2 linked regions of the Hymenobacter swuensis DY53 genome follow. The protein of the gene in region 1 binds, or shares a complex with, the protein of each later gene. Links are inferred from orthologs where the notes say so. Each region holds a gene or a part of one and is shown on either strand. Other genes may lie near its edges. The genes, in order: trxA and trxB.

Region 1 (3,110 bases):
GGCTCTGTGGCTGAACTCCTCTACGGCTACCATTTATGAGGATACGGCTGGCCGGGCTCCGGCCAATACGGAAGCCGCCGGCCGGATCGGGCGCGGGTTCTCGGAGATGGTGGCCCAGCAGTGGGAAGCCGAGTTCAACCTGGCTGCCCTGCCCCATACCCGCCGCGTGGCCCTGCGCACGGCCATTGTGCTGGGAGCCGATGGGGGCGCGCTGCCCACGCTGGCCCGGCTGGCGCGCCGGGGCCTCAGCACACCCCACGGCCACGGCCGGCAGTGGGTCAGCTGGCTGCACATCGAGGATTTCTGCCGGGCCGTGGAATTTCTGGTGGCGCATCCGGTGCTGGAAGGTTCGCTCAACCTATGCGCTCCGGAGCCGCTGCCCAACGCCGCCCTGATGCAGTTGCTTGATACCTACTACCGCCCGCGCTGGCATCTGCCACAACCGCGCTGGCTGCTCGAAATTGGAGCGTTTCTGCTGCGCACCGAAACCGAGCTGATTCTGAAAAGCCGTAAGGTGGCGCCGCAGCGGCTACTGGAAGCCGGCTTTCACTTTCAGTTTCCCTCCTGCCGAGCGGCTCTCGCCGACTTATTACCTCAGCTATCCTAGCCTGCTTCCTTATCCTATTCCGGTTCCGCGCTCTTTTCTTCTTTTCACCCCCAATTTTCTCTGCCATGAACTTTCACCTCCTGGTGTACGGCGTTTACCTGCCCGTTACGGTACTACTGACAGTGTGGGTTGCCCGCACGCTTTTCAACAACGGTCGCCTGTTTCTCGTCGATATTTTTCACGGGAATGAGCAACTGGCCGACTCCGTGAACAAGCTTTTGCTCATGGGATTTTACCTTATCAACATCGGCTACGCCATGCTCACGCTGCAGAGCGGCGACCCAATTATCAGCTACCAGCAGAGTGTGGAAACGCTCAGCATTAAGATCGGGACGATTATTCTGATTCTGGGTGGCATGCACTTCTTCAATCTGTACGTGTTTTATAAGCTTCGGCACAAGGCGCAGGAATATGCCCGCGCGTATCATTCGTAGTCGATTAGGTTAGCCCTATGCTATATCCGGCTCCGGAGGCCTTGGCTAAGCGCGGCCGGGTCGCCGGGGCCTTGGGCTGGTTGAGCGGCAGAACCCCTACGCTGACCGAGTGAACTTTCCCGGCGGCTGCTTGTTGAATCGCAATCTGCTACCTTGCGGCCCGCTTGACCGTACACTAGCACTGAAAACCCTTTCAACAAAAAAAAACGACTGTTATGGGACATAAAGCCATCGAGATTACCGATGCTAACTTCGACCAGATCATCAACTCCGACAAGCCTGTGCTTGTGGACTTCTGGGCCGAGTGGTGTGGCCCCTGCCGTATGGTAGGCCCGGTAGTGGAAGAACTGGCCGGCGAATACGAAGGCAAAGCCGTTATCGGCAAGGTTGACGTCGACTCGAATCCCCAGACCTCTGCCAAGTTCGGTATCCGCAGCATTCCTACGCTGCTGGTATTTAAGAACGGCCAGGTAGTTGACAAACAAGTTGGTGCCGTTCCGAAGCACGTACTGGCTCAAAAGCTGGACGCTCAGGTAACTGCCTAGTTTTAGAAGCCCAAAAAGCCCCGCTCTTCATAAAGAGCGGGGCTTTTTGGGCTTCTGGGGGTACCGGGGGCCGTTAGCGTACAACGCGGGTTTGGCCATCGTGCTTCTGCCGGTAGAGCACCCGGTCGGCCTGACGTTCTTCATGGCGCACCGTTTGCCGTTCAGCGGGCGTCACTACCCCATCGGCACGGGCCGCCTGGCGAGCCTGGCGGGTATCTGCCTGCTGACCTTGCGCGCGGGCAGCCTCAACCCGGGTCAGCTGGCCCGATCGTACTCCCTGACGGATACGGGCTTGGTCATTGGCGCGGGGTGCTACCTGCGCGGAGGCGGTTGCAACGGCAAAAAGGCAAAGGGCGGCGGCAGCAAAAAAGGAACGTCTCATATGCGTAGCAAGTAGGAGGTGGTATGTGTAGCTAAGATGGCTAGCCAGCACGCAGGTTTAATTCACCTGTCTGATTTCTGACGGTTCATACTACTACCACGCAAAAAAGCCTTGCCTATACACATATAGACAAGGCTTTTCGTTTGCTGCTGTTTTATTCCTCACCATCGGGGGCGGCGGCACGGGCTTCCGAAGGCGGCACCTGCGGAGGTCGCAGCCCGGAGGCCAGTGAGAAGTTGGGCGCGAAATAGATGGGAATGGTGAACGTCATGGCGGTGGGTAGATTATACTCCCGACCCGGCTCGAACGGTGGCAGATTGGCCACTACCCGCCGCGCCTCCAGATCAGCCTCGGGAGCCAGGCCCTGCACTACCCGCACCTGTCCCACACGGCCGTCCTCACCCACCGTATAGCTCACGTACACATTGCCGGTAATACCCTTGCGTCGGATGTTGCGCGGGTAGTTGGTTGTGCGGGCCACGTAGCTCAAGAGCGCCCCTTCGCCGCCCGGGAATCGGGGCATTTCGCGGGTGCGCACCCGGCCCATATACGGTGAGCCATCTTTGTTGAAAAAGGCCAAAGCCAATGGTTTACCCTGGCGGTCGGGCATTTCAATGGCGCTCAATTCCCCGGAATCATAGTAGTAACGCCACTCGCCCACGGCGCGGCCGTTGTTATAGCGGCCTTCGGAGCGTTTCTGGCCATTGCGGTGCACTGAAATCCAGCGCCCTACCCGCTGCCCGTCGGAGTAGTCGCCGCGCAGGTTCACCCGGCCATCTTCGTACCAGCCCAGATACAGGCCATCCGCTTCGTCGTTACGGTAATGCACCTGAGCGGCCTTGCTGCCATCGGGATGGTACCAGGTAAGCAGGCCGTTACGCACCGGCGGATCAATGGAGGATAGCGTGCCTTTCAGCAGCAGCGTACCTGACAGGGCGTACTCCCGCATGGCATAAGTACCCAGCAACTCATTTTTGCGGTCCACGATGCGGTAGTGCGTGGCACTGTCGGGGATAGTGGCCTCATCCCGGTTGTTGAGATACACGGCAGGTAAACTCTGGCCGTGGCCCGCCTGGGTCAGGAACGCGAAAGACAGGAGAAAAACGTAGTGAATCCTCATGAGCAACCTGATTAAGACGCCA
Region 2 (3,101 bases), 1.3 Mb from region 1 along the record:
AATTCATTTCCTACGCCGTATGGTGGATTCGCCAGTCGATTCTGCAGGCCTTGGCCGAGCAGAGCCGCATCGTGCGTCTGCCCCTGAACCGGGTTGGCTCGCTGAACAAAATCAGCAAGTCGTTCTCGGAGCTGGAGCAGAAGTTTGAGCGCGAGCCCTCGCCCGAGGAAATTGCCGAAGTACTGGAGCTGACTACCTCGGAAGTGGTGGACACGCTCAAGATTTCGGGCCGCCACGTATCGGTGGATGCGCCGTTTGTGCAGGGCGAAGAAAACCGCCTGCTCGACGTGCTCGAAAACGAGGACGAAGAATCGCCCGACACTGGCCTGATGAACGACTCGCTCCGCAAGGAAGTGCAGCGCGCCTTGAGCACGCTCACCAAGCGCGAAGCCGACGTCATCACGCTTTACTTCGGCCTGAACGGGGAACACTCGCTCACGCTGGAAGAAATCGGGGAGAAGTTCAACCTGACCCGCGAACGGGTGCGCCAGATCAAAGAGAAGGCCATCCGCCGTCTGCGCCACACCTCGCGCAGCAAGGCCCTGAAGCCGTACCTGGGGTAAGTAGTTCTACCCCGCAGCAGAAAACCCTGGCCTTTGGTTGGGGTTTTTTGTTGAATACGTGTCGGCGGCCTCCGTATTATCCTGCTTTCCCGGCGTTTCGGACAAAGTGGCCGATGTGCAGAGTTGGCGCAATTTTCGGCAATACGGAGTCGCACCGGATGAAAACCCGGGACGCGTGTACTTTTGCATCCCAATCTTAACCCTTCATGGCGCTGGCGCAAGCTGCCGCTACTTTCTCCTGTATGGCGACTACCACTCCGGAACACATCAAGTGTCTGATTATCGGCTCCGGCCCGGCCGGCTACACGGCGGCTATTTACGCGGCCCGCGCCAACCTCAACCCCGTGATGTACCAAGGCCTGCAGCCCGGCGGCCAGCTCACGATTACCAACGACGTCGAGAACTTCCCCGGCTACCCCGACGGCATTATGGGTCCCGAAATGATGGAGGACCTCAAGAAGCAGGCCGCCCGCTTCGGTACCGATATCCGCTACGGCATCGCCACCTCGGTGGACTTCTCGGGCCACCCGCACCGCGTGACGGTGGATGAGAACCTGGAGTTGACGGCCGATACCATCATCATTGCCACCGGCGCCTCGGCCAAGTGGCTGGGGCTGCCCTCGGAGCAGCGCCTGAACGGCTCAGGCGTATCGGCCTGCGCCGTGTGCGACGGGTTCTTCTACCGCGGCAAGGACGTAGCCATTGTGGGTGCCGGCGACACGGCAGCCGAAGAGGCTACCTATCTGGCCAACCTGTGCAACAAGGTGTACATGATTGTGCGGAAAGGCGAGATGCGCGCCTCGAAAATCATGCAGAAGCGCGTGACCGACAACCCCAAGATTGAGGTGCTCTGGAATACGGTAACCGACGAAATCCTGGGCGAGCACGCCGTGGACGGCGCCCGCGTGAAAAACGTGCTGGATGGCACCACCCGCGACCTGGCCATTGAGGGCTTCTTCGTAGCCATCGGCCACGACCCGAACTCGAAAATCTTCCAGCCCTACCTGCACCACGATGAGCAGGGCTACCTGAAAACCATTCCCGGCACGGCCAAAACCAACGTGGACGGCGTATTCGCCTGCGGCGACGTGCAGGACTACACCTACCGCCAGGCCGTAACGGCCGCCGGCTCCGGCTGCATGGCCGCCCTCGACGCCGAGCGTTACCTAGCTGCTTTGGGCGACCATTAGGCGAAATGGTGAGTTAGTGATTCAGTGAGTTTGACGCCAAACACTATTCAAGGTGGCTGTGCGTTCAACCCACTAAATCACTAACTCACCACTTCACTATTTCACCATTTCACTGTTTTGCCCTTGCTGCATTTTTTGAAAACATGGCTGCTGCCGCTGCTACTGATCGGGCTGTTTGTAGGCTTGCCCGGCCAGCTGCTGGCCCAGCGCCGCAAAGTACCGGAGCCGAAGGCAAAAGCCGGTTCGGCCGGCAAGCGGAGCGACTTTTTTCGGATTAAGTCGCCCACTATTCGCTACGTGCGACCTGATACGACCATTCTCATTGAAACGGAGGAACTGCCCGACGAGGGCTCCGACGCAGCCAAATCCATCTTCTTCAACCCCGCTAAAAAGCTCTCTATCGTGAGTGAGGATACGTCCACGCTCAACGAGGGGGAGCAGCATATTGTGGAGGTAAAGGAGCAGGTGCAGATTGACTCCTCCTGGATCCAGGTGGCAGGGTATTACGCCATCTGGGATACGCACAATATCAACCCGTACCGGGTGGATGGCCGCCGCATCAAGGATACGCTAAACCTGAAACTGACGGAACCGGATCGGCAGCGCTACGCCAAAATGCCGCTGGTGAAAACGCCTCTGACCTCTGATTTCGGGTTCCGCGGCTACCGCTGGCACTACGGCGTAGACCTGGACCTGGAAACCGGCGACTCGGTGAAAGCGGCCTTTGACGGGGTTGTGCGCATTGTAAAATGGGACGGTTCGGGCTACGGCAACTATGTGCTCATCCGCCACTATAACGGCATCGAAACGCTTTACGGGCACATGCAGAAGTCATTGGTGACGCCGGGTACGTTTGTAAAGGCCGGACAGCTGATTGGCCGGGGCGGCAGTACAGGGCGCAGCAGCGGCTCGCATCTGCACTTTGAGGTGCGCTACGAGGGCAACCCCATCGACCCGGAGCAGATGTACGATTTCCCGGATTACCGGCTCATCAAAGACAACTTCCAGATTACTTCGGGCCTGTTTGCTTACTACAGCAAGTCGTTGAAGTACCGGGGCGGCAGCGTGCCGGGGGCGGCCAGCAGCAGTAGCCGAAGCAGCAGTGCCGCCAAGCCCACGCAGGCCCGGCGCATTGTGTCACACAAAATCCGCAGTGGCGATACGCTGTCGGAAATTGCCGACAAGTACGGGGTTTCGCAGGCCCAGATCCGGCGGCTGAACGGTGGCACCGCCGTGCTGCGCGTGGGCCGGACGCTACGGATTAAGTAAACAAGCTTCTTTTTTGATTTGTGAAAAGCCCCGCTGCGGTAGTAATCCGGCGGGGCTTTTTGGTGTCTCAGCCTTCGAT

Evidence for each region.
Region 2: the proteins of trxA (region 1) and trxB are in contact, whole or in part, in a crystal structure (PDB 1F6M), measured with the Escherichia coli proteins. The link is inferred for Hymenobacter swuensis DY53 from one-to-one orthologs.

The regions. Positions count from the first base shown.
Region 1 is NZ_CP007145.1:3,751,343-3,754,452, forward strand. What follows is about bases 134-2,921. They hold trxA (thioredoxin), read left to right. Parts: upstream 134-1,256; coding sequence 1,257-1,586; downstream 1,587-2,921. Other genes in these bases: HSW_RS17320 (TIGR01777 family oxidoreductase), read left to right, coding at 134-607; HSW_RS17325 (hypothetical protein), read left to right, coding at 673-1,041; HSW_RS17335 (hypothetical protein), read left to right, coding at 1,678-1,983; HSW_RS23035 (energy transducer TonB), read right to left, coding at 2,123-2,921. Also shown: more of HSW_RS17320, read left to right, coding at 1-133; more of HSW_RS23035, read right to left, coding at 2,922-3,088. UniProt on the Escherichia coli protein: Participates in various redox reactions through the reversible oxidation of its active center dithiol to a disulfide and catalyzes dithiol-disulfide exchange reactions.
Region 2 is NZ_CP007145.1:2,416,524-2,419,624, forward strand. What follows is about bases 1-2,779. They hold trxB (thioredoxin-disulfide reductase), read left to right. Parts: upstream 1-805; coding sequence 806-1,753; downstream 1,754-2,779. Other genes in these bases: HSW_RS11665 (sigma-70 family RNA polymerase sigma factor), read left to right, coding at 1-563; HSW_RS11675 (peptidoglycan DD-metalloendopeptidase family protein), read left to right, coding at 1,877-2,779. Also shown: more of HSW_RS11675, read left to right, coding at 2,780-3,022.